3 regions of the Leisingera sp. ABD4_442 genome follow, and region 3 is predicted to be linked to each of the others. Evidence: riboswitches for the same ligand, from Rfam matches in the RefSeq annotation. Region 3 holds a riboswitch; each other region holds the start of a gene.
What was found. A riboswitch is a leader RNA that binds a small molecule or an ion and turns the genes downstream of it on or off. The one in region 3 is predicted to bind thiamine pyrophosphate.
Positions count from the first base shown of each region.

Region 1: another riboswitch for thiamine pyrophosphate. It lies ahead of thiB (thiamine ABC transporter substrate binding subunit); the one in region 3 lies ahead of thiD (bifunctional hydroxymethylpyrimidine kinase/phosphomethylpyrimidine kinase).
Region 2: another riboswitch for thiamine pyrophosphate. It lies ahead of thiC (phosphomethylpyrimidine synthase ThiC); the one in region 3 lies ahead of thiD (bifunctional hydroxymethylpyrimidine kinase/phosphomethylpyrimidine kinase).

Region 1 is NZ_JBSWYB010000005.1:137,046-146,956, forward strand. Features, by position in the region: gene ACXAHG_RS06480 (thiamine ABC transporter ATP-binding protein) at 1-437, opposite strand, end outside; gene ACXAHG_RS06485 (thiamine/thiamine pyrophosphate ABC transporter permease ThiP) at 424-1,980, opposite strand; gene thiB (thiamine ABC transporter substrate binding subunit) at 1,956-2,933, opposite strand; TPP riboswitch at 2,966-3,057, opposite strand; gene aroC (chorismate synthase) at 3,290-4,390, shown strand; gene ACXAHG_RS06500 (AAA family ATPase) at 4,477-5,631, shown strand; gene ACXAHG_RS06505 (MerR family transcriptional regulator) at 5,635-6,051, opposite strand; gene ACXAHG_RS06510 (cation efflux transmembrane domain-containing protein) at 6,125-6,757, shown strand; gene ACXAHG_RS06515 (malonate--CoA ligase) at 6,852-8,354, opposite strand; gene ACXAHG_RS06520 (DMT family transporter) at 8,449-9,384, shown strand; gene ACXAHG_RS06525 (SDR family oxidoreductase) at 9,487-9,911, opposite strand, start outside.
Region 2 is NZ_JBSWYB010000036.1:7,283-17,193, reverse strand. Features, by position in the region: gene ACXAHG_RS19600 (ABC transporter substrate-binding protein) at 1-233, opposite strand, end outside; gene ACXAHG_RS19595 (hypothetical protein) at 346-600, opposite strand; gene ACXAHG_RS19590 (ABC transporter substrate-binding protein) at 618-1,586, opposite strand; gene ACXAHG_RS19585 (methyltransferase domain-containing protein) at 1,771-2,562, opposite strand; gene ACXAHG_RS19580 (pimeloyl-ACP methyl esterase BioG family protein) at 2,562-3,176, opposite strand; gene bioA (adenosylmethionine--8-amino-7-oxononanoate transaminase) at 3,179-4,477, opposite strand; gene bioD (dethiobiotin synthase) at 4,474-5,115, opposite strand; gene ACXAHG_RS19565 (8-amino-7-oxononanoate synthase) at 5,112-6,251, opposite strand; gene bioB (biotin synthase BioB) at 6,251-7,228, opposite strand; TPP riboswitch at 7,443-7,571, shown strand; gene thiC (phosphomethylpyrimidine synthase ThiC) at 7,709-9,523, shown strand; gene ACXAHG_RS19550 (FAD-dependent oxidoreductase) at 9,520-9,911, shown strand, end outside.
Region 3 is NZ_JBSWYB010000059.1:3,544-13,454, forward strand. Features, by position in the region: gene ACXAHG_RS22620 (ABC transporter permease) at 122-865, opposite strand; gene ACXAHG_RS22625 (TenA family protein) at 862-1,518, opposite strand; gene ACXAHG_RS22630 (ABC transporter ATP-binding protein) at 1,518-2,243, opposite strand; gene tenA (thiaminase II) at 2,240-2,923, opposite strand; gene ACXAHG_RS22640 (ABC transporter substrate-binding protein) at 2,920-3,855, opposite strand; gene thiD (bifunctional hydroxymethylpyrimidine kinase/phosphomethylpyrimidine kinase) at 3,917-4,729, opposite strand; TPP riboswitch at 4,777-4,881, opposite strand; gene ACXAHG_RS22650 (AMP-binding protein) at 5,041-6,204, shown strand; gene ACXAHG_RS22655 (thiolase family protein) at 6,201-7,307, shown strand; gene ACXAHG_RS22660 (hypothetical protein) at 7,310-7,888, opposite strand; gene ACXAHG_RS22665 (nitroreductase) at 7,885-8,577, opposite strand; gene ACXAHG_RS22670 (biotin transporter BioY) at 8,567-9,124, opposite strand; gene ACXAHG_RS22675 (CbiQ family ECF transporter T component) at 9,126-9,740, opposite strand; gene ACXAHG_RS22680 (energy-coupling factor ABC transporter ATP-binding protein) at 9,715-9,911, opposite strand, start outside.

The DNA.
Region 1 (9,911 bases), on a different contig from region 3:
TGCACCAGCACCCGCGCCAGCGCCACCCGGCTTTGCTGCCCGCCCGACAGCGCCGCAGGCTTGCGGGTGCCCATGCCGTCAAGCCCGACACGGGCCAGCGCGGCCTCTACCCGGCCCCACTCCGCCGCGTTCAGCCGCAGGTTCGCATGCAGCCCCAGGCCCACATTCTGCGCCACGGTCAGATGCGGGAACAGGTTGCCGTCCTGAAACAGCATCGCCACCGGCCGCTTGCCCGGCGCCTGGCGGGTCAGGTCCGTGCCATTCCACAAAATGCGCCCGCGGGTGACGGGGAGGAAACCGGCAATCGCCTCCACCAGCGTCGATTTCCCGGCACCGGAGGGTCCGATCACAGCCACGCAAGCGCCGCGCGCGATCGCCAGATCCGCTTCCACCGCGTAATCGCCATTCATGATCCGGCAGGTCTCAAGCCTCAGCATGCCAGCGCCCTCCGCGGTCCAAAATCCAGAACGCCCCCATCGACAGCAGCAGCAGCAGCAGTGCTGCCCCTGCCGCCGCCTCCATCCGGTAGGCCCCCATCAGCCGGTAGATTTGTAAGGGCAGCGTTGCGAACTCCGGATCAGCAAACAGCGCCACCACACCCAGATCCCCCATCGACAGGGCGGCGGCCAGTCCTGCGGCAAACCCGGTCTGCGCCCGCATTCGCGGCAGGTAGACCCGGCGCACAAACGCCCAGCCCTGCATGTCCAGCGACAGCGACAAGCGGCCATAGCGCCCCAGCACCTCCCGTGCACGCGGCACCAGAATGCGCATGGCAAAGGGCAGCGCCATCACCGCATTGACCAGCGCTGTCACCGGCAGCGCCAGCGCAAAAGGGTCCGCAATGGGGTAGACCAGGATGAACAGCCCGGTGCCGATCACCAGCGGCGAGGCCGCAAGCCCCAGGATACCCGACAGCTCGCTCATGCCGCTACGCCCGGCAGCAGCCGCAGCGGCCATCGGCAGGGCCAGCATCAGCAGAATCACGGTGCTGAGCGCGGCAACCAGAATGGAGTTGCCCGCCGCCTGCCAAACACCGCTGTTCAAATCTGTCAGCCCCTGCATCCCCGCCAGCACAATCGCCGCCAGCGGCAGCAGCAAAAACGCGGCAGACAGGGCAATCCAAAACCCATCCAGGCAGCGCGCAAATCCGCCCTGCCCGTCCCAGCGCCGCACCGCCCGGTCCAGGCCCGCGCCAAAGCCCTCACCCGCCGACACCCGCAGCGCCACCATCGCGGCGGCACCGGTCAGCAGCAGCTGCATACCCGACAGCAGCGCCGCGCGGCCCAGGTCAAAGTCAAAACGAAAGGCCTGATAGATGGCGAGTTCAATGGTCGTCGCCTTCGGCCCGCCGCCCAGGGTCAGCGCCACCGCAAAGCTCGACAGGCAAATGGCAAAGACAACCGCCAGCGCCCCCGGTGCCACCCGCCGCAGCATCGGCCCTTCCAGCAGCCGCCACATCGCCAGCGGCCCGGCATCCAGCTGCGCCGCCAGCCGGAAGCGTTCGGCGGGGATCTCCTGCCAGCCCTGCAGGATCAGCCGCGTCGCCAGCGGCAGATTGAAGAACACATGCGCCAGCACCACTCCGTGCAGCCCGTAGATCTGAACAGGCTCTAACCCTAGGGAAATCAGCACCTGGCTCAGCCAGCCCGCCCGGCCAAAGACCGCCAGCAGGCCCAGGATGGCCACAATAACAGGCAGAATGAAGGGCGCGCCCAACAACGCAATCAGCAGGCTCCGCCCCGGAAACCGCCGCCGCGCCAGCGCGCGGGCGACGGGAATGGCGAGGCCAACACTCAATAGCGCCGACAGGCTCGCCTGGGTCAGGGTGAACCGCAGCGCGGCCCAGTCGCTGGCGCCAAACCCGGTGCCGGCCTCAGCCCTGAGCGCAACAGCCCCCAGCGTCCCCAATATCAGCGCAGCCACCAAAAGGGCAGCGCTAATACCGGGAAAGGCGCTTACTGGCTGAGCGCGTCCAGCCATTCGCCCAGCGCCGCATCGCGCACCTCTGCCGCTTCAGCTTCACTCAGCAGCAGCGATTTTTCAGGCGCGATCAGGGTGCCGAATCCTTCCGGCAGGCCTGCCGCCGGGGTCACCGCCGGGTACATCCAGTTGGTGGTCGGGATGATCGACTGGAACGCGTCCGACACCATGAAGGCCAGGAACTGATCCGCCAGCTCCGGCTGATCGCTGTTCGCCAGCTTGCCGGCCACTTCCACCTGCATGTAATGCCCCTCGTCAAAGGCCGCCGCCGCCTTGGAGCCGTCTTCCTCGGCAATCAGGTGATAAGCGGGCGATGTGGTGTAGGAGAGCACCATGTCGGCCTCGCCTTCCAGGAACATGCCATAAGCCTCGGACCAGCCCTTGGTCACGGTCACGACGTTGTCAGAGAGCCCCTTCCAAATCTCCGGCGCCTCGTCGCCATAGGCGGCCTTGACCCACAGCAGCAGGCCCAGGCCGGGGGTCGAGGAGCGCGGATCCTGAATGACGATCTTGGTGTCGCTGGCGGCCAGCGCCTTGAAGTCCGCGGGCGCTGCGGCATCAGCGTTGTGCACAAAGGCGAAGTAGCCCCAGTCATAAGGCACAAAGGTCGCGTCGTTCCACTCCACCGGCAGCGCAAACTCGGCGCTGACCGAATGCTCTGCAAACAACCCGGTTTCTTTGGCCGCCGCGGTCAGGTTGGTATCCAGCCCCAGCACCACGTCCGCGTCCGACCGCGCGCCCTCCAGCTTGACCCGCGCCAAAAGCGCAGCACCGTCGCCCGCTCCAACCAGTTTCAGGTCGCAGCCGCACACTTCCTCAAACGCTTTCTCCACCGCAGGCCCCGGCCCCCAGTCGGAAACAAAGCTGTCATAGGTATAAACGACCAGTTCGGGCGTCTCGGCAAAGGCTGCCGAGGCGCCGAGCAGTCCCGCTGCAAATGCAAGATGTTTCATGCCATCCTCCTTTGCGGCTTTGGGCAAGGGTGGAGGCTGTCCAGTACCTTCCCTCCGCCGGTGTGATCCGGTTCAGGTTCAACGGGTGTCATCTCAGCGCCTGCGCGCACCCCGAGGTGGCGCGAACATTATGCCCCAGCCGCAGCAAAGACAAGCCAAAGCCCCGTCAGGACCTACGGTCCATGCAAACTGGACCGCTGCCCGCGCCGATCCCGTGTTCTTCTGGCAGAAAATATCCCGGGGGAGCCGCCCCAGGCGGCGGGGGCAGCGCCCCCTCTCGCCTTTGCCGCAGAGGAATCCGCTTGAGGCACAGGCCCCTGCCCGCTAAGCACGTCCCGCAAAGGAGACCGCGCCTCATGTCGATGAACAGCTTTGGACACCTCTTCCGCGTCACCACCTGGGGCGAAAGCCACGGGCCTGCGCTTGGCGCCACCGTCGACGGCTGCCCGCCGAACGTGCCGCTGGCGCCGGAAATGCTGCAGCAGTGGCTCGACAAGCGCCGTCCCGGCCAGAACAAGAACACCACCCAGCGCAATGAGCCGGACGCGGTCAAGATCCTGTCCGGCGTGTTCGACGGCATGACCACCGGCACGCCCGTACAGCTGATGATCGAGAACACCGACCAGCGGTCCAAGGATTACGGCGAGATTTCCCAGACCTTCCGCCCGGGCCACGCCGACATCACCTATTTCCAGAAATACGGCAACCGCGATTACCGCGGCGGCGGCCGCTCCTCCGCACGCGAGACCGCGGCGCGGGTGGCGGCCGGCGGTGTTGCACGTGAAGCAATCAAGGCGCTGGCGCCCGGGCTGGAGATCAAGGGCTACATGACCCGAATGGGCGAGCTGGAGATCGACCGCAGCCGGTTCGACTGGGACGCAATTGAGAAGAATGATTTCTGGATCCCCGACGCAGGCGCAGTGCAGGAATGGGAAGACTACCTGCAAGCCCTGCGCAAGGCGCATGACTCGGTCGGGGCAGTTGTTGAAGTTGTCGCGCGCAATGTCCCCGCAGGCATCGGCGCGCCGGTCTATGGCAAGCTGGACACCGACCTGGCCGCCGCGATGATGTCGATCAACGCTGTAAAAGGCGTGGAAATTGGCGAAGGCATGAATGCCGCGCGCCTCAAGGGCTCGGAAAACGCCGATGAGATCTTCATGGGCGAAAACGGACCCGAGTATTCCTCCAACCACGCCGGCGGCATCCTCGGCGGCATTTCCACCGGGCAGGATGTTGTGGTGCGCTTTGCGGTAAAGCCAACCTCCTCGATCCTCACTCCGCGCCAGTCGATCCGCAAGGACGGCTCCGCGACCGAGGTGATCACCAAGGGCCGCCACGACCCCTGCGTCGGCATCCGCGCGGTGCCAGTGGCAGAGGCGATGATGGCCTGCGTGATCCTGGACCACCTGCTGCTGCACCGCGGCCAGATCGGCGAAAACCAGGGCCATATCGGCTGAACAGTTGATGCCTGACGGGACCTGTTGCGAAGCGCTGCAAAACCAAGCAGGTTTTGCACAGCGCTTTTCACATCCGGTCCTTCGCCATGCTGATTACCCTGGCCATCTCCGGCTACCGCTCGATCCGCGATGCAACCCTGCCGCTGGAGCAGCTCACCGTGGTGAGCGGCGCCAACGGGGCAGGCAAATCCTCGCTCTACCGTTCGCTGCGGCTGCTGGCGGAGGTGGCCCAGGGCAGGGCCATCGCTTCACTGGCAGGTGAGGGCGGGCTGGAGTCGACACTGTGGGCCGGCCCGGAACACATCAGCGCCCGCATGAAGCGCGGCGAAGTTCCCGTTGAGGGCACTCGGCGCAAGGGAGCTGTGGCTCTAAAGCTGGGGTTTTCGGCAGAAGACTACGGATATGCGGTCGACCTTGGCCTGCCCGCGCCGGTGCCGCGGACGATGTTCGGCAACGATCCCGAAATCAAATCCGAAGCGCTTTGGGTCGGCGAAAGCCTGGGCCGCGCCAACAGCATTGCCGAGCGCCGCGGCGCGGTTGTGACGGGCCGGGACGGCAGCGGCCGGCGGGTGGAGCTGTCGCGCGACCTGCGTCCCTTTGACAGCATGATGACCCATGCCGCCGATCCGGTGCAGGCGCCGGAAATGCTGTCATTGCGCGAACGGATGCGTGGCTGGCGCTTCTATGACAGCCTGCGCACCGACCGGGACTCGCCCGCCCGCCGCCCCGCCGTCGGCAGCCGCACCCCGGCTTTGGCGGGGGACGGTGCGGATCTGGCTGCGGCGATTGCCACCCTGCGGGAAATCGGCGACGGGCCGGGTTTTGACGCAGCCATCGAAGATGCCTTCCCGGGCGCCAGCGTCGATGTCTCGCTTCAGGGCGGGCTGTTTGCGGTGGAGATGCAGCAGCACGGGCTCTTGCGGCCTTTGTCGGCGGCGGAGCTGTCGGACGGCACCCTGCGCTATGTGCTCTTGGCCACCGCGCTGCTGACCCCGCGCCCGCCCGAGCTGATGGTGCTGAACGAACCCGAAACCAGCCTGCACCCGGAGCTGATCGCGCCCTTGGCGCGGCTGATCAAACGCGCCAGCCGGGACAGCCAGATCATCGTGGTGTCCCACAACAGCCATCTGGCGCAGGAACTGGAGGACACCGGGGCATTGTCCGTGATCTTGCAAAAGGAATTCGGAGAGACCCGGATTGAGGATCTGGAGCCGCCGCGCTGGAGCTGGCCGAAGCGGTAGCGTTCAGATGTGATCGCCTGCGCATTGGCTGTGGTCGCCCAGGGCTGTCAGCACCTTGCAGCAGCCCCCGTGCCCGCCGTCGCAGAGATGGCTGATCCGCTCCAGCTCGGACGCCAGCTGCTCCAGCTTGCGGATCCGGTCCCGGACATTGGCCAGCTGGCTGCGGGCAATCCGGTCAGCCTCGGCGCAATCCTCGCCCAAGTGCCCGTCGAGCGCCATCAGCGATCTGATGTCCTCCAGCGGGAAGCCGAGGTCGCGGGCGTGTTTGATGAAACCCAATGCATCCATGCCGTCCTGCCCGTAGCGGCGCTGGTTGCCGGCATTGCGGCCCGGTTGCGGCAGCAGGCCGATTTCCTCGTAATAGCGGATGGTGGGCACCTTGACGCCGGTGGCCTTGGACAGCTGGCCGATGGAAAACACGGTAAGAACCTCTTGAAGCTCTAGTGACTAGAGCACCTACATTGATCTCGAATCAGGAATGAGGACAAGAGCAATGGCAGGCTGCTGCAATCACAAAGCCCGGTTCGACGGGGTATCAGCGGACTACAAACGCAGGCTTTGGCTGGTGATCGCCATCAACGCCGGCATGTTTGCGGTGGAAATGGGGGCGGGCCAGCTGTCCGGCAGCCAGGCGCTGAAGGCAGACGCCCTGGATTTTCTGGGCGATGCGCTGACCTATGGTATTTCACTGGCGGTGATCGGCGCCAGCTTGCGCACCCGGGCGCTGGCCGCCTTGGGCAAGGGGATCAGCCTGCTCTTGATGGGCGCCTGGGTGTTCGGCTCCACTATCTATCAGGTGTTTTACGTTGGCGTGCCGCAGGCGCAGATCATGGGAGTGATCGGCTTCATGGCGCTGGCGGCCAATCTGATCTCGGTCATGCTGCTGGCGCGTTACAAGGACGGCGACGCCAATGTGCGTTCGGTCTGGCTGTGCTCGCGCAATGATGCGATCGGCAATGTGGCGGTGATGATCGCGGCGCTGGGTGTCTGGGGCACCGCCACCGGCTGGCCGGACCTCATTGTGGCCGGCATCATGGGCGGGCTGTTCCTCAGCTCTGCGTTCCAGATCCTGGTGCACGCGGTGCGGGAATGGCGCGAGGAAGAGGCGCATGCCCACGCTCACTAACCCGCCTGCGCCGCTATGCGGCGCGGGCAGCGCCCGTCCCGCCCCCCACGGGGTGGGCGCTACACGCCCTCCCCGCCGGGCCGGACGCTGCCCCTCAAGCAAACAGCCCCGCGTATTCCTCGCGCAGGGCTTTCTTCTGCACCTTGCCCATGGTGTTGCGCGGCAGGGCGTCCAGAAGGATGATCTCCTTGGGCTGCTTGAACTTGGCCAATTGCCCCGACAGCGCCGCCGTGATCGCCTCAACGCTGGTGCCGTCACCTTCCGGCACCACCACCGCAACCACCCCCTCGCCGAAATCCGCATGCGGCACGCCGATCACCGCGCTTTCCAGAACCCCGGGCAGATCGTCGATCAGGCTTTCGATCTCCTTGGGATAAACGTTGAAACCGCCGGTGATCACCAGATCCTTCTCGCGCCCGACAATGGTGACATAGCCATCCGCGTCGATCTTGGCCATGTCGCCGGTGATGAACCAGCCATCGGCCTGCAGTTCCTCCGCCGTCTTCTCCGGCATCTGCCAGTAGCCCTGGAAAACATTGGCCCCGCGCACCTCCAGCACGCCGATCTCTCCAGCAGACACCTCTGCACCGTCCTGCATCACCCGTGCCTCAACCCCTGGCAGCGGGAAGCCGACGGTACCGGCCCGGCGCTCGCCATCGTAAGGGTTCGAGGTGCTCATATTGGTTTCGGTCATCCCGTAGCGTTCCAGGATGCGGTGGCCCGTGCGCGCTTCCCATTGCTCATGCGTATCCACCAGCAAGGGCGCAGAACCAGAGATAAACAGGCGCATATTCGCCGCACGCTCCCGGGTCAGGCGCGCGTCCGCCAGCAGGCGGGTATAGAAGGTCGGCACCCCCATCAGCGCAGTGGCATTGGGCATCGCGTCCAGAATGGCATCGGCATCAAACCCCGGCAGGAACACCACCTGAGCACCTGCAAACAGCGCCACATTGGTCGCCACAAAGAGGCCATGGGTGTGGAAGATCGGCAGCGCGTGGATCAGCACGTCCTCCGCCGTGAACCGCCAGTATTCCCGCAGCATCAGCGAGTTGGAGGCGAGGTTATCGTGGCTCAGCATCGCCCCTTTGGACCGCCCGGTGGTGCCCGAGGTGTAAAGGATCGCAGCCAGGTCACCGGGCTCCCGGGCAACTGCCGCAAACCCGCCCTGCCCGTCCGCCAGATCGCGCAAGCTCCCCTGCCCCTCGGCGTCCAGCGTCAGCACCTGCGCGGCGCCTGCCACGGCGCTGATCTCCTCCAGCCGCGCCGGGTCGCAAACCATCACGCGCGGTGTCGCATCACCGATGAAATAGGCCACCTCCGGCCCGGTGTAGGCAGTGTTCAGCGGCAGGAAGATACCGCCGGCCATGACGGTGCCCAGATACAGCTCAATCGCCTGAATGGTCTTCTGCACCTGCACTGCCACCCGGTCGCCGGGCAGCACGCCCTGCGCAGCCAGCGCTGCGGCCATCCGCTCCGCCCCTGCAAACAGCGCGCCAAAACTCACTGTGCTGCCATCCGGCAGGCGGGCAAAAACATCATCCTCGCGCCCCAGGGACGACTCGCGCAGCTGGCGGATCAGGTGGTTGGCGTCATACATCGGCGGCTCCTTCATCTGGCGGCGCCATTTGCGCGCGGCCAAAGGCTGAAATCAAGCCATTGATCTTTGCGGCGCAGGGGCGCAGGTTCGCGCCATGGCAAAATCCTTAACATCGCATCGGCCTATGCTGGCGATCCTGCTCAAGGTGACCGCAATTGCGCTGTTCACCGCGCTCTCGGGGATCATCAAGGCGACGTCGGAACATGTGCCCGCGGGCGAGGCGGTGTTTTTCCGTTCGTTCTTTGCGATTCCGGTGATCGTGGCCTGGCTAGCGATGCGCGGCGAGCTGCGGCACGGGCTGATCACCCGCAAACCGATGTTTCACGTGTGGCGCGGGCTGGTGGGCACCTCGGCAATGGGGATGACCTTCATGGGGCTGGCGCTGCTGCCGCTGCCCGAGGTCACCGCCATCGGTTATGCCACCCCGATCTTCACCCTGATCCTGGCAGCGCTGTTTCTCGGCGAAAAGATCCGGATGGTCCGGATTTCAGCCGTGGCTGTTGGGCTGTTGGGGGTCATGATCATGATCTGGCCGCGCCTGGGCGGGGACCTCGGCGACGGCGCTCTGCTGGGCGTGCTGCTGGTGCTGGCGGCGACAATCGCCCGCGGCTTTGTGCAGATCCACATCCGCCGGATGGTGCAATCCGAACACACAGCGGCGATCGTGTTCTACTTCTCGCTGACCGCCTCGGGCCTGGCGCTGCTGACCGCGCCCTTCGGCTGGGTGATGCCGGATACGCAAACCTCGGCGCTGCTGGTCAGCGCCGGGCTGGTCGGCGGGGTGGCGCAGATCCTGGTCACCTCCTCCTACCGCTTTGCACCCGCCTCGATGCTGGCGCCCTATGACTATGCCTCGATGATCTTTGCCATCGTGATCGGCTATGTCTGGTTCGAGGAATGGCCGACGCTGGTGATGCTGGCAGGCGCGGCCCTGGTGATTGCCGGCAATGCGCTGGTGATCTGGCGCGAGCACCGGCTGGGCCTGCAGCGCGGCAAGGCCAAGCCAATGATCGACCCAAAGGGCGGATAACAGGCTCTGCAAAGGGCTCTTGAGCGGCTGGAGCCCGCCAGGGCGACGCGCCCGCCCTCATTTGAAGGGGCGGGCGCCCCGCCTGCGTCCAGGTGGAACAGGTCAGATGGCGCGGGTCAGGGCACCATCCACACGGATATTCTGCCCGGTGGTATAGGCGGCATCATCCGACGCCAGATAGGCCACCAGCGCGGAGATTTCACGGGCAGTGCCATAGCGGCCCATCGGAATCCGCGCCTTGCGGTCCTCGGTCTCCGGCAGGCTGTCGATGAACCCCGGCAGCACATTGTTCATCCGCACGCCCTGGGCCGCGAATTTGTCGGCAAACAGCTTGGTAAAGCTCGCCAGCCCGGCCCGGAACACGCCGGAGGTCGGAAACAGCGGATCCGGTTCGAACACCGCAAAGGTGGAGATGTTGATGATCGACCCCTTGCCCTGCGCCGCCATGATAGGCGCCACCAGCCGCGCCGGGCGGATCACATTCATCAGGTAGTATTCCATTCCCAAGTGCCAGTCGTCATCGCTGA
Region 2 (9,911 bases), on a different contig from region 3:
TCGGCGATGGCCTGGAACTGGTTCATCATGCCCGCGGACACATATTCCACGTCATAGCCAGCGGCCTTGAGCATTTCGCCTGCAATATGAGTGGTCACATGCTGGCCGGTCCATTCGTTCACCGCCAGCTTAATCGGCTTGCCGGTGTCGCCCAGCTCCGCCGCAGAGGCGATGCCCGCTGCAACCGTCATCGTTGCGGCGCCCAGCGCCAGCGCATATCCCTTGAAGTTCATCCTTCTACTCCCTGTCATTGTTGTTGCGCGGCCCGTTTTCCGGCCTAGCGCGTCTTTTGGAACCCGGCGGCTCATGGCAGCTGCCTGGCCTTACGGCCGCTCTTTACCTTTGTCAGCAGATGCCCATGGCCCAAGTGTGGCCGGGGATAATGCAAGTATTGGAACATATTGCGACCTCTTGTCGAGCAAATGCGGCACAAAAGGCAAAAAAATCTGATTGACGGTTTAAGTTTTTGTGCAAACAGACAAGTTCCGGAATCAACATCCCGCCCTCCGGGCTTATACCAGCGGCGGGTCGAGCAGCAAGGCAGATGCGCTGAAACAGAAACAGCGCCCCTGCATAGCAGGCGCGCTGTTCTTTGTGCATGAGCGGATTACGCGGCTTCAGGACCGGCCCTTGCCGGTGGCCTCCTCGACAACCGGCATCCACTTGGCGCGGTTGACCGCCAGCCAGCCGCGGGCGGCACCCCGCGGGGTTTCGCCGCGGACATCCACCAGGCCGATCAGCGGCTGCTGGTCCCAAATGCTCAGCTCATAGTTCTTGAGGATTTCATAGGCAGCAGGCCAGCGCTCTTTGAACCCGTTCCAGCTCGCCTTGACCACGCCGCCGCGGTAGAAATCGCAATCGCCGGTGGCCTTGGGGTTCGGCCCCCAGGACGGATCGGTGTAGCAGGCTGGCTCCGGCTTAGGCAGGCGCACGAATTGCAACGCATAGGACGACATTGCCCAATGCGGCGCCCAGAAGGTGGAAATCACCGGGCGTCTTTCGCGGTAGGCCTCCTGAAACGCCTCAATCATCGCGGCCTCGGACTCTGCCGCAACCACGTCAAACGGCAGGTCCAGGGCCCGGATCCGGTCGGCGCCGGGCGAGCCCCAGGATTCCGGGTAAGCCAGGTAAATGCCGCGCTTGCCCTTGCCATCCTTAGAGAAGATGGCCGCGCAGCTGCGCAGTGCTTCCCAGTTGGGAAGACCCGGGCACATCTGCGCCACATAAGGCGGGAAAACCACCCCGTTGCGGGCATCCAGGCCCAGATCGCCCAGTTCCTCGATCCGGCCCTCGTCTCGGGCTGCAAAATAGCTGGCCGGGTTGCTGGTGGTCCAGATCTCAACCATCGCATGAACATCGCCTGAGGCGATTTCTTCATACATGGCGCCCTGGTCGGCCTCTACGTATTCGACGGTATAGCCCGCCTCCTCCAGCATGCCGCCGGCGATATAGGTCGACAAGTGCTGGCCGGTCCAATTGTTCAGGGACAGCCGGATTGGCGTTCCAACGTCGCCCATGTCAGCTGCATGAACAGCCCCCGAAACCGCCAGCGCCCCCAGCGCTGCAACAAACGCTTTGAATGTCATGGCGTAACTCCCGTTCTGCCAGTATTCCCACATGCCGACCCCTAAGGGCGCAGCTCTGGTTCCGGCATATCAGGGGGACGTTGACAAAGATTAACGCGGCAGCGGATCACCTCCGCCGGCGCGCTGGAAAAAACCTAAAACTTGCCCTAAGCGCGCATTGCGCACGGAAACCGCCGCAATGCGGCTACCGGGTCCTGCGCGCGACCAGCAGCACAGGGTCATAGGTCAGCGGCAAGGCGCCATTGCAACCGAAACGGGCCTGGTAGGCTGCTTCGAACTCCCGCAGGCGGCGGCGGCTCCAATTTTGCCGGGCATGGCCGTTGACCCCGGTCTGGCGCAAATGCCGCAGCAGGTCCAGCGCACTGCCAAATGACAGCACGGCCGGGCGCTGCTCTACCGCCAAAAGCTCCATCCCTTCCGGCAGCAGGGCGGCCCATTCCCCGGCATCCAGGCAGCTTGGCGCTGCCGCGGCGGACCCCAGCGCCGCCAGTTCGCGGAACTGGTTGCGGCCAAAGCCCGACAGCGCCAGCCAGCCGCCGGGTTTCAGATGCCGTGCCAGCCGCGCAAGCAAGACCGGCAGGTCCGGTATCCATTGCACGGCAGAGGCCGAGGCGATCAGTTCCAGCCGCCGCGGCAGCTCTATGCTCTCGATAGGGCCTGCCGCGAACCGGGCCTGCGCTGCCCCGCGACCTTTCAGCCCCTTCAGCGTCAGCGCCGCCTCCGGCACCAGATCATTGAGGATCAGGTTTTCCACCTCGAACCGCCGCAGCATCTGCCGGGTCAGGTGCCCGGTTCCGCAGCCGAACTCCAGCGCCGTGCCGAAACGCCGCGGCGCGCCTTGAGCCTGAAGCATAGCCGCAAGCCGGGCGGCAGTTTCCGCCTGCACCGAGGCCGCGCCGTGGTAACTTTGCAGCCCGCGGCGGAAGCTGTGCAGGACGCGGGGCTGGTCCAGCCCATGGGACACAAGATCTTTCATCAGAACAGCGCCTCCCATTCTGAAAACCTGTCAAAGGGGGCGTGGGCGGCGTCGATCCTGGAGATATCCTGCCCGGCCCAGGCCCGTGCCAGATTGGCTGGCGGGAAAATCCTGTCGCCGGAGCTGATCCAGATCCGGTCGAACCGCATACGAGAAGCATCGCCGCGCTGCTCCACTGCCAGCAGTTCTGCGCGGCGCGCGTCCACATCCAGCGGCTCGGCGGGCTGCGGCGCGCCGAACACCCGTGTCAGGAAGTCCTGGTAGGCTTGCAGGCTCAGGCGCTCGACTGTCTTGCGGAAGACGGCAGGAGGGATGCCCGCGGCCCGGTGCACCGGCTGCAGGCTGCCGTTCACCGCGGCCTTGCGGTGGAACGGATCAGGGCGCCCCTGCTGCCAATGGGCATAAGCCGCCACACCAAAAGACCAGGCCAGCAGGCTGAGCCGCTCATAGCCGGAAAGATCCGGCAAGCCGGCGTCCAGATTGGTGTAATCACTGGCAAACAAGATGTCTTGCGGGCCATCCAAGTGCCAGAACACTTCCGGCCCCACGGCCCAGCCGCCGAAAACCACGATGACCTCGGCTGCCTGGTTCTGTTTGAGCCAGCGGAACTCCACGGTTACAGTTTCCGCGCCAGCCGCAGCATGCCTGCGGTGATTTCGCTCAGCTGATCCGGCGTCGTGATGAACGGGGGCATGGTATAGATATTGCGCCCGAAGGGGCGCAGGAAGACGCCCATTTCATGGGCGCGCGCGTGGGCCTCGTCCGCCGAGACCCGGTGCTTCATTGCGATAACCCCGATGGCACCCAGCACCCGCACGTCCGCCACATTGGGCAGATCGCGGGCCGGGGCCAGTTCGGCCTGCATCTGTTCGCCGATTGCCGCCACCGTGCCGCGCCAGTCCTGCCCGGTCAGCAGGTCCAGCGAAGCCTTGGCCGCCGCGCAGGCCAGCGGGTTGCCCATATAGGTCGGCCCGTGCATGAACAGGCCGGGATTGCCGCCGCCGATGCCTTCCGCCACGCGGTCGTTGGTCATGGTGCAGGCAAAGGAGATATGACCGCCGGTTAGCCCCTTGCCGAGGCAAATGATATCCGGCTCCACCGAACAGAAATTGGTGGCAAACAATTCGCCCGTGCGGCCAAAGCCGGTGGCGATCTCGTCGAAGATCAGCAGGATGCCCAGCTCATCGCACATGGCACGGGCCTGATTGAGATATTCGGGGTGATAGAAATACATGCCGCCGGTGCCTTGCACGACGGGTTCCAGGATGAAGGCGGCGATCCTATCGGCGGTGGCTTCCAGCACATTGCGCAACTCGCCCAACCCGTTTTGCGCCGGGTCGTCGCTCCACTCCTCGTGGATGCGGACCGGCGGGCGGGAGACGAAATGCTGCACGCTCAGCGCGCCCTGGAACAGGTGGTGCATGCCGGTGTCCGGGTCGCAGACGCTCATCGCCTTCCAGGTATCTCCGTGATAGCCAGAGCGGATGGTGGCAAACTCCTTGCGGTCCGGCTGGCCGATAGCATGCTGGTACTGCACCGCCATCTTCATCGCCACCTCGACCGAGACAGACCCGCTGTCGCAGTAGAAGATGCGGGTGAGGCCTTCAGGTGTGATCTCCAAGAGTTTGCGGCCCAGGTCGATGGCCGGATCATGGGTCAGCCCGCCGAACATCACATGCGGCAGGGTGTCGAGCTGGTCATGAATGGCTTTGGTGATCGCTGGGTTTTTATGTCCATGCATCATGCACCACCAGGACGACATGGCGTCGATCAGCCGGGTTCCGTCGTCCAGCGTGATATAAACCCCCTCGCTTTCCTTCACCACAAAGGTGGGCCCGGGCTTGGCAACATTGGTGTAGGGGTGCCAAAGGTGCTGCTGGTCAAACTCCAGCTGGGTGAGGTCTGCCGCGCTCATGCCGTCTCACCTTTGGCCAGCGCCTCCTCGATCAGGTCCACCCGGATGCTGGCCTGAAAGGCCACCGCCAGCGCGTCGGAGGTCAGCTCCACTAGCACCGGCAGCCGCCCCAGATGCGCCACTTGGCCGAACTGGCAGATGGTTTCCTCCACCGCCGGTTCCGCGTCGCCGATGAAAGCAACGCCCACAACGGTGCAGCCCGCATCCCGAAGCGCTTTCAGCGACAGCAGCGTGTGGTTGATCGTCCCCAGCTGCGTCCGCGCACACAGGATCACCGGCGCTCGCCAGCGGGCGACGAGGTCGAGATACAGCATCTCACGGTTCAGAGGCACCATCAGCCCGCCTGCCCCCTCGGCCACCAGCACGCCATCGACTTTAGGCAAAGACAGCGCATCCGGGTCGATCTCCAAACCCTCGGCCTCCGCCGACAGATGCGGCGAGGCGGGCAGCTGCAGTAGGTAGCCCTCCGGCAATGCCCGACGGCCCGACAGGCGGGCCACTGTCTGGCTGTCGGTCTCCTCTTCCAGGCCCGATTGCACCGGCTTCCAATAAGCTGCGCCCAGCGCCTGCACCAGGCCGGCGGAAAAGATGGTCTTGCCAATGCCGGTGTCGGTTCCGGTGACAATCAGCGCGCTCATGCTGCACTCTCCATTTCCCGGGCGAGGTCTTCAAACATCCGGGTGATGACCCCTGCCGCCGTATTCAAAGTGATCGACAACCGCAGCCGCGAAGTGCCGCGGGGCACCGTCGGCGGGCGGATGCCGCGGATGTCATAGCCGCGGGCCTGCATCGCAGCGGCCAGCGCCATGGTGCGTTTGTCGTCGCCAATCACCACCGGCAGGATCTGGCTTTGAACCCCCTCCAGCCCGCAAAGGCGCTTGGCCTCGCCTTGGGCATGGGTGATCCCCTGCCAAGCCTGTTCCCGACGGCCCGGGTTCTGCTGAAGTTCCTGCAAGGCCGCCCGCACCAGTGCCGCGTTCAGCGGCGACGGGGCAGTGGCAAAGATAAACCCGCGGGCCTTGTTGATCAGCGTCTCGATCAGCACCCGCTGACCGCAGATCAGCGCGCCCGAGGCGCCCAGCGCCTTGCCGCAGGTGTGTAAGGAAAGGACGTTGGGGCGGTGGGCGATGCCTTGCGCCAGTCCGCGACCCAGATCGCCGAACACACCCGTCGAATGGGCCTCGTCCACCACCAGAACAGCACCGGTGACATCCGCCAGCGCAATAAGCGTCTCCAGCGGGGCGAGGTCTCCATCCATCGAATAGACCGCCTCAACCGCGATCCAGACCTGGCCTGCGCCGCCTGACGAGCGCCAGTCCTTCAGCACCCGCGCAGCGTCTTCCGCATCGCCATGGGCAAAACTGCGCGTCTCAGCCCGGCCCAGCCGCATCCCGTCATGGGTGCTGGCATGGATCAGCGCGTCATACAGCACCAGGTCGCCCTGCTGCGGCAGGGTGGAGAAGATCGCCTGATTAGCGTTGAAGCCGCCGCCCATGAACAGTGCCGCCTCAGTGCCGAAGAACTCCGCAGCCTCCGTCTCCAGCAGCTGGTGTTCCGCGTCATTGCCGCGCAAGAGGCGCGAGCCGCCTGCCCCAACCGGCACCCCGCGGGCCAGCGCATCGGCAGCGGCGGCACGCAGCACATCGCTGCCTGCCAGCCCGAGATAGTCATTGGAGGCAAAGTCATAACCGTCCCGCGGCATCAGCTGCCGGTAGCGCCCGCGCGAGCGCAGCGCTTCCAGCGATTTCTCATGCCTCGGAAAGGCGCTTGCCATCAGCGGCTGCCGTCGCAGCCTGCCGCCATCGCGGTGATGCCCAGACGGTCGAAGAGCTGCTGGTCCTTGTCCTCTTCCGGGTTGTCCGCGGTCAGCAGCGTGTCGCCCACAAAGATCGAGTTGGCACCGGCAAAGAAGCACATTGCTTGCATCTCGTCCGACATGTCGGTGCGGCCTGCGGACAGGCGCACATGCGATTTCGGCATCAGGATGCGGGCCAGCGCCACGGAGCGGACGAATTCGATCGGATCCAGTTTTTCGACATCGGCCAGCGGCGTGTCGGCAATCGGGATCAGCATGTTCACCGGCACCGAATCCGGATGCTCCTCCAGCGTTGCCAGTGCCAGCATCATGTCGATGCGGTCCAGCTGCTGCTCGCCCATGCCGACGATGCCGCCCGAGCACACCTTGATGCCTGCCTCGCGCACCCGGTTCAGGGTGTCGATACGGTCGGCAAAGGTGCGGGTGGTGATGATCTCAGAGTAGTAGCGCTCGGAGGTGTCGATGTTGTGGTTGTAGTAATCGAGACCGGCATCCCGCAGGCGGAACACCTGCTCTTCGTCCAACATGCCAAGGGTCATGCAGGTTTCCATGCCAAGATCCTTTACCCCCTGCACCATCGCCTCCAGCGCGGCCATGTCGCGGTCCTTGGGCGAGCGCCAGGCGGCGCCCATGCAGTAGCGGGTCGCGCCGCCTTCCTTGGCTTTCTTGGCCTCGGCGATCACCCGCTGCACTTCGATCAGCTTGGACGCCTGCAGCTGGGCGCCGTTCCTCGCCGACTGGGAGCAATAGGCGCAATCCTCGGCGCAGCCGCCGGTTTTGATGCTGAGGAGCTTGGATTTCTGCACCTGGTTGGGGTCGAAATACTGCCGGTGCACGCTGTGCGCCTGGAACAGCAAGTCCATGAAAGGCTTGTTGTAAATCGCTTCCGCTTCCTCGCGGGTCCAGTCGGTGCGGATGGGTGCAGCGTCCAGCATGCTGTCTCCTGTTCTCGTATACCTGACGGCCATGCGCGGATGGCGTTGCGGCGTTTTATAGATAATTTCAATGCCGCCGATCAAGCGCCAAAGCCGCGCTGCAGCGATTTGCCTCAATTCGGCACCGGTATCGCCCGCAGAGCGCTGATACTAATAAAGAAAAATAATCTACAAAATTTTCAGTTGACGGAAGGCCCGCGCCTCCCCTACCCCTAAAGCCACGCAGGGGAGTCCCGCCTAAGGGACTGAGAGGCGTCATGGTGCGGGGCATCCCGGACCGGCGGTGCGACCCTTTGAACCTGACCCAGTTGATACTGGCGTAGGAAGCAAGAAGCATCGCACGGCGCCCCGGCGGCAAGCGGTGTTTCGGACAGGCAGCATGCGTGCACCGGCCGTACACCGGCTGTACACCCCCCTGCCCGTTTTCCTCCGTCCCGGCTCAATTGGTGTTTTTGAACCGAAGGCCCGGAGGAACACCAGATGAACGTCCCCAACCCCAAGATCACCACCGGCGCATTGCCCGCATCGCGCAAGATCTACGTCAGCGGCGAGGTCCATGAGGACATCCGCGTGCCGATGCGCGAGATCGCCACCCACCCCACCGCGGGCGAGGCGCCGCTGCCGGTCTATGACAGTTCCGGCCCCTACACCGACCCGGACGTGCTGACCGATATCCGCCAGGGGCTGCCCGCCCTGCGCCGCCAGTGGACCCTCGCCCGCGGCGACGTCGAGAGCTATCAGGGCCGCGATGTGAAGCCCGAGGACAACGGCTTTGTCGAGGGCGACCGGCTGGTGCCGGAGTTCCCGGTGAAACCTGCGCCGTTGCGCGGCAAGGACGGCAAGGCGCCAACCCAGCTGGCCTATGCACGGGCAGGCATCGTCACCCCGGAGATGGAATACGTCGCGATCCGCGAAAACCAGCTGCGCGAGCTGTCGCCCTGCCATGCAAACCGCGACGGCAATGACTTTGGCGCCAACATCCCGGACTACGTGACGCCGGAATTCGTGCGCCAGGAAATTGCCGCGGGCCGCGCCATCATCCCGGCCAACATCAACCATCCGGAAATCGAGCCGATGATCATCGGCCGCAATTTCAAGGTGAAGATCAACGCCAATATGGGCACCTCTGCCGTCACCTCCTCGATGGAGGAAGAGGTGGACAAACTGGTCTGGGCGATCCGCTGGGGCGCCGACACGGTGATGGATCTGTCCACGGGCCGCAACATTCACAACACCCGAGAATGGATCGTGCGCAATTCGCCGGTGCCGATCGGCACCGTGCCGATCTACCAGGCGCTGGAGAAGGTGAACGGCATTGCCGAGGATCTGACCTGGGAAGTGTTCCGCGACACGCTGATTGAGCAGGCGGAACAGGGCGTCGATTATTTCACCATCCATGCGGGCGTACGGCTGCACATGGTGCCGATGACGGTGAACCGGGTGACGGGGATTGTTTCACGCGGCGGCTCGATCATGGCGAAGTGGTGCCTGCATCACCACAAGGAGAGCTTCCTCTACGAGCATTTCGAGGAAATCTGCGACATCTGCCGCCAGTATGACGTCTCCTTCTCGCTTGGCGACGGGCTGCGCCCCGGCTCCATCGCGGACGCCAATGACGAGGCGCAGTTTGCCGAGCTGGAAACCCTCGGTGAACTGACCAAGACTGCCTGGGCCAAGGACTGCCAGGTGATGATCGAAGGGCCGGGCCATGTCGCCATGCACAAGATCAAGGAGAACATGGACAAGCAGCTGGAGTGCTGCCACGAGGCGCCGTTCTACACGCTGGGGCCGCTGACCACTGACATCGCGCCGGGCTATGACCACATCACCAGCGGTATCGGTGCGGCGATGATCGGCTGGTTCGGCTGCGCGATGTTGTGTTACGTGACGCCGAAGGAGCACCTGGGCCTGCCCGACCGGGACGACGTGAAGACCGGTGTGATCACCTACAAGATCGCCGCCCATGCTGCCGACCTCGCCAAGGGTCTGCCGGGCGCCCAGCGCCGCGACGATGCGCTGAGCCGGGCGCGCTTCGAGTTCCGCTGGGAGGACCAGTTCAACCTGTCGCTGGACCCGGACACCGCGCGCGAGTTCCACGACCAGACCCTGCCGAAACAAGCCCACAAGGTCGCGCATTTCTGCTCCATGTGCGGGCCGAAGTTCTGCTCGATGCGGATTTCGCACGACATCCGCTCCGAGGCGCAGAAAGAAGGTATGGAGGCGATGGCCGCTAAGTTCCGCGAGGGCGGCGAGCTGTATGTGCCTGCCGCCGAGGCTGCGGAGCCCGCGGAATGATCACCATCGCAGGCGCGGGCCTTGCCGGTCTCGCCTGCGCCTATGAACTGGCGCAGCGCGGGGCGGCAGTCACCGTCTATGAGCGGGGCGAAGCACCCGGAGCCGGCAGCGTTGCGCGTTTTGCGGGCGGTATGCTGGCGCCCTGGTGCGAACGCGAAAGCGCCGAGGAAGAGGTGATCACCCTCGGCAGCCGCGCCTTCGGCTGGTGGGCCAAGGTCACGGCCGTGCACAGGCGCGGCACGCTGGTGGTGGCGCCTGCCCGCGACCGGGCGGAGCTGACCCGCTTTGCCCGCCGCACCCGCGGCCACCGGGGCGTGAAGGGGGCAGAGATCGGCGCGCTGGAGCCGGCACTGGCGGGGCGGTTTGCGCAGGGGCTGTTCTTTAAGGG
Region 3 (9,911 bases):
GTGGCACGATGCCCCATCTGAACGGCCGGTGCCGCTGCGCGTTCGGGGTTCGCAGTTTTATCGCTGGATTGGCGTGTGATCCAAGCGTGACGAATCCGCGCAGACCTTGGTGCGGGCATGTTCAGCCGTGGCCGCCATCGTGGCTGAGGGGGCGCAGCAAGCGGCCGGCGGCCTGGTGAAGGAGTATTGAAAACACCCCCAGTGTCAGCATCGCGGCAAACATCAGGTCGGTTTTCGCGCGGCCGTTAGCCAGCAGCATCAGGTATCCAAGCCCGCGCGAGGCGCCGACCCATTCGCCGATCACAGCGCCGATGGGCGCATAGACCGCTGCCAGCCGCAGGCCGGACGCCAGCGAGGGCAGGGCCGCAGGCACCCTGATTTGCCATAGAATCCGCGACGGTTTGGCCTGCATGGTCCGGGCAAGGTCCAGATACCCTGGCGGGGTTCGCATCAGCCCGTCCAGAAAGGCAGAGGTGACCGGGAAATAGATGATCAGGACTGCCATGGCGATTTTCGACCACAGACCGTAGCCCAGCCACAGGGTCAGGATAGGGGCCAGGGCAAAGACTGGCAGCGCCTGGGTGAAGACCAGCACCGGCTGCACCAGGGTGCGGACCGCCGGAGATGCCGCCAGCTGGATGGCAGTGGCAATGCCCAAGGCGGCACCGATTACCAGGCCCAAAAGCACCTCGGCAGCGGTTACCGCCGTGTGTTCCGCGATGATCCAGCGATGGATCCACCAGGTTTCTGCCACCAGGGCCGGGCCTGGCAGGATAAAGCGGGGCAGCCCGGTCAGGCTGACCACCGCCTGCCACAGCAGGAGCGCAGCGGCGGCTGAGGCGAGGCCGGCCTTCCAGCCTGTCATCGTGCCACCGGGAACCCGGCCCAGGCCGCATCAAAGAAGGCACGCTCAAGTTCCACCGCGCGGGTGAACAGGCGGGTGGCCTCGGCCTGCGCTTCCGGTTCCAAGGCGGGGTAGGCTGCGTCCAGCTGTGCCCTGAGGTAGGCCACGACGCCTGCGAAGCTCTCGCCTGCGTGCAGGGTGATCCATTCGCCCAGCCAGAACGGCAGGTCCGCGGCCTGGTCCTCAACTGGGGCGGCCCAGTCCAGATAGATCCATTCAGCCACCACCAGGACCGCCAGCATGTTGGTATAGCTGCCGGACTGGCGGGCCTCGTCCATCAGGGCCTGGAAGGCGCGGGTTTCCGGTGCCGGCTGCTGGCCGCTGGTAGGCACGCCCAAGGCGTCGAGGCTGCGCAGAAAATAGGTGTTTTCCGGTCCGCAGATCAGGCCGAGGAACCGGGCGCCGGGCACCACGTCGGCCAGGCTGGGGCCATGGGCGACGGCAGCGGCCAGAAGGCGCACGAAGCCCTCGATAAAGAGGTAATCCTGCTGCAGGTAGCCGGCCATCTTGTCCCGGTCCAGTGAGCCATCGGCCAAGGCATAAGTGAAGGGATGGCGGGTCGCTGCGTGCCAATCGTCACGGCAGGCAGCGCGGAGCTGTTCGGTGATACTCATCAGTGGCCCTTTCTGAGAAGTGTGAGGAGACCCGCCTGCACCTTCATCACTTGCGGCGCGGCGGCGGGCCGGGGCAGGGGGATTTGCGGGGCGGGAACATCAGTTAGCCCCTGCACCGTCAGGATTTGGATTGAATGGCCCATGCGGGCGGCTTCGCCCGGGTCGTGGGTGACCAGCAGAACAGTACGGTCCTGCAGCAATTCGGCGGCAAGATCCTGCATGTCAGCCCTGGTTTGCGCATCCAGTGCAGAAAAGGGTTCGTCCAGCAGGATGACGGGTTTGTCTTCCATCAGGGTGCGCGCAAGCGCCACCCGCTGGCGCTGGCCACCGGACAACGCGGCAGGTTTCTTGTGCGCATGGTCTGTCAGCTGCACCCGTTCTAGCAGATGCTGCAAACGGGCAGGGTCGCCCTTGCCGCCGCGCAGCCTGGCGCCGAGAGCGATATTCCGGGTGACGGTGGCCCAGGGCAGCAGCAGGTCGCTTTGTGCCATGTAGGCCACGCGCGGGGCGGGATCGGAGCCGTCCGACGCAGAGATCGTGCCGTTAAAGTCCGCCCCTGTCTGCAGCCCGGCGATCAGCCGGAGCAGGGTTGTCTTTCCGGTGCCCGAGCCGCCCAGAAGGCAGGTCCACTGTCCGGCGGGCAGATCCAGTTTCAGCGGCGCAAACAGCCGTGCGCCGCCGATGCTGGCACTGCCCGCAACAGTGATCCCGGGCGCCGGTGTCATGGCTCCAGGCCCATCTGCCAGAACCCGGCCTCAAGTTCTGTGGCAGTGGAGAATGCCCGGCACAGGGACTGCCAGACCGGCAGCTGGTCATAGCTTGCCCCTAGCCGCCGTTCCAGGGCGCTGTCCAGCAGGACGCCGGTATCGAGGCAAACCTGCTGGTACTCCGCCCCGGCATAGGTGCAGATCCAGGCGCTGTAGGTATCGCTGGTTGCTTCCTGAGACAGCCGTGCGCCGATTTCACCGTACCCCATGACACAGGGGGCAAGTGCTGCCAGCAGGGTCAGGAAATCGCCGGAGTAGCCCGCCTCCAGCACATAGCGGGTATAGGCCAGGTTGCCGGGGCGTTCGGGGGTGGCGAACAGTTCCTCCTGCGGGATGCCTGCCTCTGCACAGATGCTGATATGCAGCTTCATCTCCTCGCTGATCAGCGCGTTGACTGTGGCCGAGGCGGCCAGCATTTCCGCGTGGGTTTCGGCCTTGACCACCGCCAGCGCCCAGGCGCGGGAGAAGTGGACCAGGAACACGTAGTCCTGACGCAGGTAGTGCAGGAAGGCTTCGCGCGGGAGCGAACCGTCGCGCAGGCCTTCGACAAAGGCATGGCGGGTGTAGTCGCGCCACAGATCGCCAGCCGCCGCCCGCATCAGCCCGAAAGCGCGGCCATAATCCGGAGCCGCGCTCATTTCGCGGTCACGTCGATGGTGATGGCCTCCACCGCATTGGTGCTGCTGATCATGCCTTTTTCTTGAAGGAACGCCTCGAACCGTTCATAGCGGCCGGCGTCAAACCCGGCCGGGCGCAGCGCAAAGCGGGGCAGGGTGTCGGCCCAGGCGCGGGCGTTCAGTTCATCTTGCAGTTCAGGTGACGTGCCCGAGAAGATTTCCCAGCTTTTCTGCGGGTTGTTGACGATGAACTGGGTGGCCTTTTCGGTTGCAGCCAGGAAGCGCTCGACCTTGCCTGCGTCCATGGTTTCGGGATTGGCAACATAGATCAGCTCGTCATAGGAGGGCACGCCTTCCTCCTCAATATAAAAGCAGGTGCCGGGGCGGCCCTCGATGTCCATCTGGTTCAGCTCGAAGTTACGGTACGCCCCGATCACCGCATCGACTTGGCCGCTCATCAGCGAAGGCGACAGGGAGAAGTTCACGTTGATCATCTCGACGTCGTCCAGGGCAACGCCGTGCTTGCCCAGAACCGTTCCCAGGACAGCCTCTTCGACCCCGGCAACAGAGAAGCCGATCTTCTTGCCCTTCAGGTCGGCGGGGGATTTGATCGGGCCGTCCTCAAGGACAAGCAGGCAGTTGAGCGGGGTGGCAACCAGGGTCCCAACCCTTTTCAGCGGCAGGCCCTCGTGGATCTGAAGATGCAGTTGCGGCTGATAGGAAACCGCCAGATCCGCCTGGCCGGCGGCCACCAGGCGCGGCGGGGCAGAGGGGTCTGCAGGCGGCACGATCTCCACCTCCAAACCCTGTTCGGCAAAATACCCCTGTTCCTGCGCTACGATGACCGGCCCGTGATCGGGGTTGATGAACCAGTCCAAAAGCAGGGTCATCTTGTCCTGGGCTGCGGCGGGGGTAGCGGCCAGAAGGGCCAGTACGGTTGCAAGTCTTTTCATGGAAGGCGTTTCCTTTGTGTTCACATTCGGGGGGCGAAGGGTGTTTGGCCGGCCGGATCTGTCAGCGGCAAGCGGCAGGCCATTGGCGGTGGAAGTGGTGGACAGGGCCGTGGCCTTGGCCCACCCCAAGCCCGTCAGCGGCAGCAATTGCACCTTGAAGGTAGGCGTGGGCTTCGGTGGCGGCCTGGGCCAGCGTTAGGCCTTTGGCAAGGCCCGCGGTAATGGCAGAGGACAGGGTGCAGCCGGTGCCGTGGGTGTTGGCCGTCAGCAGGCGCGGGGCGGTGAATTCGGCGATGACACCGTCAGCCGAGATCAGAAAATCATGGCAGGTGCTGCCGGTGCTGTGGCCGCCTTTCATCAGGACAGCCTTGGCGCCCGTGCGGCAAAGAGCCAGCCCCTGCGCGGCCATCCTGTCCGGATTGTCTGCGGGTGCCTCGTTCAGAAGGGTTGCGGCCTCCGGCAGGTTGGGGGTCAGCAAGTTTGCGCGCGGCAGCAATTCCCGGCGCAGCGTGTCCACGGCTTCCTGCGCCAGCAGGGCGTCGCCGGATTTTGCCACCATTACCGGGTCCAGGACAACCGGGCCAGGGTAGTCTGCGATAGCTGTGGCGACGGTTTCGATGATCTGCGGCGTGGCCAGCATACCGATCTTGATGGCCCGCACATCCAGATCGCTGAGAACCGCATCGATCTGTGCGGCGACCACATCCAGCGGGATCCCGTGCACCGCCGTGACCTGGCGGGTGTTCTGGGCGGTAACTGCGGTGATGACGCTGGCGCCGTACACCCCCAGCGCCGACATGGCCTTGAGATCCGCTTGGATCCCGGCGCCGCCGCCGCTGTCGGATCCTGCAATAGTCAACGCAATATGGGCCATTGGCACCCCCCCCAAAAAAATTAAGGGCACCGCATACGGAATACGTCTTCAGGTTTGAGACCGTTCCCTACGCCGGTATTGCCCGGATCAGGTTCGATGGGTTAGCGCATCAGCGCCTCTCAGCCCCAAACGGGGCACCCCAACGGTTGCAGGCTGGATAACAAGGCTGCTGCATTCCGTCAACGCCGCGCAGGGATGGCGCCGTTTTTTCCAGCCGCACCGCTGGTCATTGGGTGAAAAATTCAGTTGGATGGCACCGTCCCGGCTGCAGGCCGCCGGGCAGGAGAAGGCCAGAAAGGAAGCGCGCTGCCGTGGCAGGAGATGAGGATTGTTTTCAAGTTGCGCCATCTGCACGCGTCCTGACGCCAGAGGCTGCGGGTGTTGAAGTGCTGTTGAGGTGCATCGGCCGCAAAATACCGTTCCGGGCAGGGCCGCAGGCTTCCAGGCCGCTGCAGGACGGGCCGGGCGAAAAGCAGCGGGTCTATTGCGAAAGCTCCGGCTCGACTGGAGCGCCAAAGCTGATCCGCCGCCGCCCGGCCAGCTGGCGCGCCAGCTTTGCTGTCAATGCGCGGCTGCTGGCGGCAGGGCCGCAGGATGTCTATGCCGTGCTTGGGCATCTGGGGCATTCGCTCAGCCTGTATGCGGCAGTGGAAGCGTTGCATCAGGGGTGCGGGCTGGCGGTTTTGTCCAGGCAAAGCCTAGTGCAGCAGGCCGCCGCGGTCCGGCAATTCGGGGTGACAGTGCTATATGCGACGCCCAGCCAGCTGCGCCTGCTGACCGGCGCAGCCAAGGGCGTTTTCGAAGGCGTCAGGCATGTGATGTGCGGCGGTGGCAAGCTCGATGAGGCCCTGCGCAATGCCCTGGCGGACCGGTTTCCGGGGGCGCAGGTGCTGGAGTTCTTTGGCGCGTCCGAGACCAGTTTCATCTCTGTATCAGATGGCAGCACGCCGCCAGGATCGGTGGGCAAGGCCTATCCCGGGGTTGAAGTGCGGATTGGCGGTGGCGGCGCGCCGGGGGAGGCCGGGGAGATCTGGGTGAGAAGCCCGTATCTGTTTGAAGGCTATGAAGGAGGCAGCAGCGATCTGACGGCCTGGGACGATGGGTTCCTGTCAATCGGGGAAATCGGGGTGCTGGATGCTGGCGGATACTTGTACCTGCGGGGGCGGCGCAGCCGTATGGTGACGGTCGCGGACCAGAACGTTTTTCCTGAGGCGGTCGAGGCAGTTCTGCTGGCGGAACCCGGTGTTGCTGCTGCGGCGGTGCTGGCGCTGGAAGATCCGCTGCGCGGGCACCGGATCGTGGCGGTGGTGCAGGGCGGCGGCAGCGGGGCCGCACTGCGCAAGGCCTGCCGGGCTGCCTTGGGAGACGCTGCTGTGCCGCGGGAAATCCGCAAGACAGACAGGATGCCGCTGCTGCCGGCCGGGAAGCCGGACCTGCAGCGTCTTGCCCGGATGTGGCAGGAGGGGGTGCTGTGAGCCGGAGTTTTATAATCGCTGCCTGCCGCAGCGCGGTTGCGCCGCGCAATGGCGCTTTCAGGGCCTGTCTGCCGCATGATTTGGCGGCGCCTGTGATCAAGGATGTGCTGGCCAGGGCAGGCCTGGCACCGGAGCAGGCAGGCGAGCTGGTGCTGGCAAATGCCCTGGGAGCGGGGGGCAATCCTGCCCGTATTGCCGCCCTGGCAGCGGGGCTGCCGGAGCGTGTTGCGGGCCTGAGCCTGGACCGGCAATGCGCGGGCGGGCTGGATGCGGTGATCCTTGGCGATGCGATGATCCGTGCTGGGCTGCATGATGTGGTGATTGCCGGCGGTGCCGAAAGCTATTCCCGCCGCCCGGTCCGGATGCACACCTTTGCCGATGGCCGCCCGCCAGAGGCCTATGATCAGGCGCTCTTTACCCCCTGGCCGGACCGCGACCCTGGCATGGCGGAAGCGGCAGAGGCGCTGGCGCAGCAGCTGAAAATCAGCCGCGATGACCAGGACGCCTGGGCGCAGGACAGCCATGCCAAGGCCCTGTCTGCAAGACCGCGGCTGGCAGCAGAGATCACCCCGGTTGCAGGTCTTGGCCAGGATAGTTTCAGCCGGGCACTGGCACCCCGGCTGTGCGCGCGGGCCCGGCCGGTTTGCGGCAGCATCACTGCAGCGAACATGGCCGTTGCTGCGGATGCCGCGGGGTTTGTGCTGATGGTTTCGGAAAAGATCGCCCGGCGGCATCCGGGTCCCGCTGCAGCTGTGCTGGCTGGTGCCACCCTGGGCGCGGATCCAACGCAGCCGGGTCTCGCACCGGTCCCCGCTGTGGCTGCGGTGCTTGGTCAGGCTGATTTGACGCCGCGCGATCTTGCCGCGGCGGAGGTCATGGAGGCCTTTGCGGTTCAAGCCATTGCCTGCCAGCAGGGGGCGGGACTGCCGCAGGAGATTGTCAACCGGCACGGTGGCTCCCTGGCGCGCGGCCATCCGATCGGGGCTTCGGGCGCGATCCTGGCCGTGCGGCTGTTCCACGACTTGGCGGCGGGCGGCGGCACCGGCCTTGCGGCCATCGCATCCGCCGGCGGGCTGGGCAGCGCATTGCTTTTGCAGGCCTGAGCCTAGGGCAGTTTGCGGATCCGGTCGCTGGCGCGGATTTCGCCATCACCCACGATCCGGCACAGCACGCCGCGCAGGCGCAGGGGACGGTGCGGCCGGTGATTGATCCAGGCAAGGCTTTCGGCGCCGTAGCGGTCGCGCCATTTCACACAGGCCGTGTTGAACTTATCCGAAACCTCGACCACTGCGCTGCCGATTTGCAGCCGGGTGCCAACAGGCATGCTGGCTTCGCTCAGGTCCAGATCCGCGACGATCGTGTCGCCTGGATGCACTGTGTTCTTGCGGTCGCGCCAGCACAGGTCCACCACCCGCTTGGGCAGGATAGACACCTGGATCCGCGGGTCCGGGCTGCCGTCGGACAGTGTCAGCCACGGGGCTTTCAGCCAGCGCTCCCCTTCAATGCCGCGGGCTGCCGACAGCTGGAGGCTGGCAGGGAAGACACGCTCGCCATAGCCGGGGCGGAAGCACAGGGTTTCGATTGCCGCGCCGTCCTTGGGGGCCGCCAGGATGGCGGGCAGCGCCGCGTCGCATTCGGCGCGGGTGACGGGGTGCGGTCCTGGATCTGCAGAAGCCATGGTCATGCGGTGTCCTCGTTTTCAAAGCCGCGGAAGGTTGTGAAAGCGTCCAGCGGCTGCCGTTCCGTGCGGAACTGGTTGACTGCGGCCTGGCGATCCGGGTGGCCCAGGGCAATGCCGCAGACCACAAGTTCCTGTTTCGGCAGTTCAAGATGGCGATGGACAAGCCGGCCGTAGTTGGCCAAGGCACCGATCCCGGTAGCCCCGAGACCGTGGCTTTCTGCCGCCAGCAGAAAGCTCATGATGGCCATGCCAAGGTCCATGAAACACCCTTTGCCCATCCGCCGGTCGATTGTGGCAACCACCCCGACAGGCGCGCCGAAGAAGGCGTAGTTGCGGGCAAATTGCTGCCGCCGCCCGGCAAGGTCGCGGCGGCCGATGCCGAGGGAAGCATAAAGCGCATATCCGGCCTTGCGCTGCCTGTCCTTCAGCTCAGCGGGCATTGGGCTGGGAAAATAGGAATATTCGCTGTCCGCAGGGCGGTTTTCAGCGGCGGCCTGCGCCAGTTCCGCGGTCAGCGCAGACAAGGTGGCGCCGGACAGCACGTGAAAGGTGCCGGGCTGCAGATTGGCGCCGCTGGGGGCTTGCCGGGCGGCGGCGCAAATCCGCTCCACCGTGGCGCGGCGGACCGGGGCGCTGGTATAGGCCCGGACCGACCGGCGGTTTGACAGGAGTTGTTCGAACTCAGGCAGCATAGGCGCGCGACAGCACGCTGGAGGGGCGGGCCTTGTATAGCGCACCGGTGATCAGGCCGGCCAGAACCGCCTTGATCAGATCGCCGGGCATGAAAGGCGCCATGGCGGTCAGCAGCGCTTCGCCGAGGCCCGCGGGCTTCATCACCATGTAATAGGGGACCGCCACCAGGTAGAGCGCGCCGATGCCGCCCGCGACGGCGGCAACTGCAGCGATGACGGTGACATTGCCGGATGTCCATTTCTCCATCACCAGACCGGCAGCAAAGGCCGCAACCGGGAAGCCGTAGTAAAAGCCGGCCCAGGGGGTGGTGAACACGCCCAGGCCGCCGCGGCCGCCTGCCAGAAGCGGCAGGCCGGCAGCCACTAGGACCACAAACAGCAGCACTGCCAGCGCGCCGCGTTTGGCGCCGAGCACGGTTCCGCACAGCATGATCCCCATGCTTTGCGCGGTGATCGGAATGCCGCTGGCCAGGGTCAGCTTGGGCACCAGGCCCAGGGCAGCGATGAGCGCTGTGAACAGCGCGATGAGGACGACATTGCGTTCCATGTCAGGTCTCCTTGGTTTCCAGGATGCCGCCGCGGGCGCGCAGCGCTTCGGCCAGGTGGTCGGCATCGTCCAGAGCGAGCAGGGTGAAAGGGACAACCACCCGCCAGCCGGGACGGCGCGGCGAGCGGGCGCGCCAGGCCTCAGTAAGGCGCTGGCCGTTGTTGATGAGGGTTGGCAGGATGCGGATCACCAGGGCGATTGCCAGCTCCAGAGCCCGCGTGTTCAGGCCGAGCCGGCGCAGCGGGGCGGCCAGCCAGCGGATGACCTCGATCATCTCGCTTAGGGCAGTGGTCATGGTGACCAGGTTGGCAAGTCCGACCGCGGTCAGCAGGCGCATTATGATCTCTGCGCCTTCGCTGTAAGTTGCGGTCGCCACATGCCAGATGGCGAGAATGGCCAGAAAGGGCCACAGCACTTGCAAACGCACCATCCCGGTCCGGAAAAACTGCAGCCCTGGCAGCGCGTAGAGGCCGCCCATCAGCAAAAGGGCAGCCGCAAGCAGCCGCAGATCAGAGATCAGAAAAAGGGCAAAAGTTGCCGCTCCCAATGACGCCAGCTTGGCGCCGGCCGGCCAGCTGTGCGCCCGTGTCCTAACCGGAGAGGTGAGCGAGATCATCGGCATCCCCCTGGCAGTGCATTGCGTCCTTGTAGGCAGCCATCACGTTTTCCTGCGGTCCGGCTATCCGGACGCTGCCCTGGTCGATCCAGACCAGATGCGCGTAGCCAGCCAGGTCAGACGGGTCGTGGGTGATGTGCAAAAGGGTGCCTTGATAGAACTTGAGATACC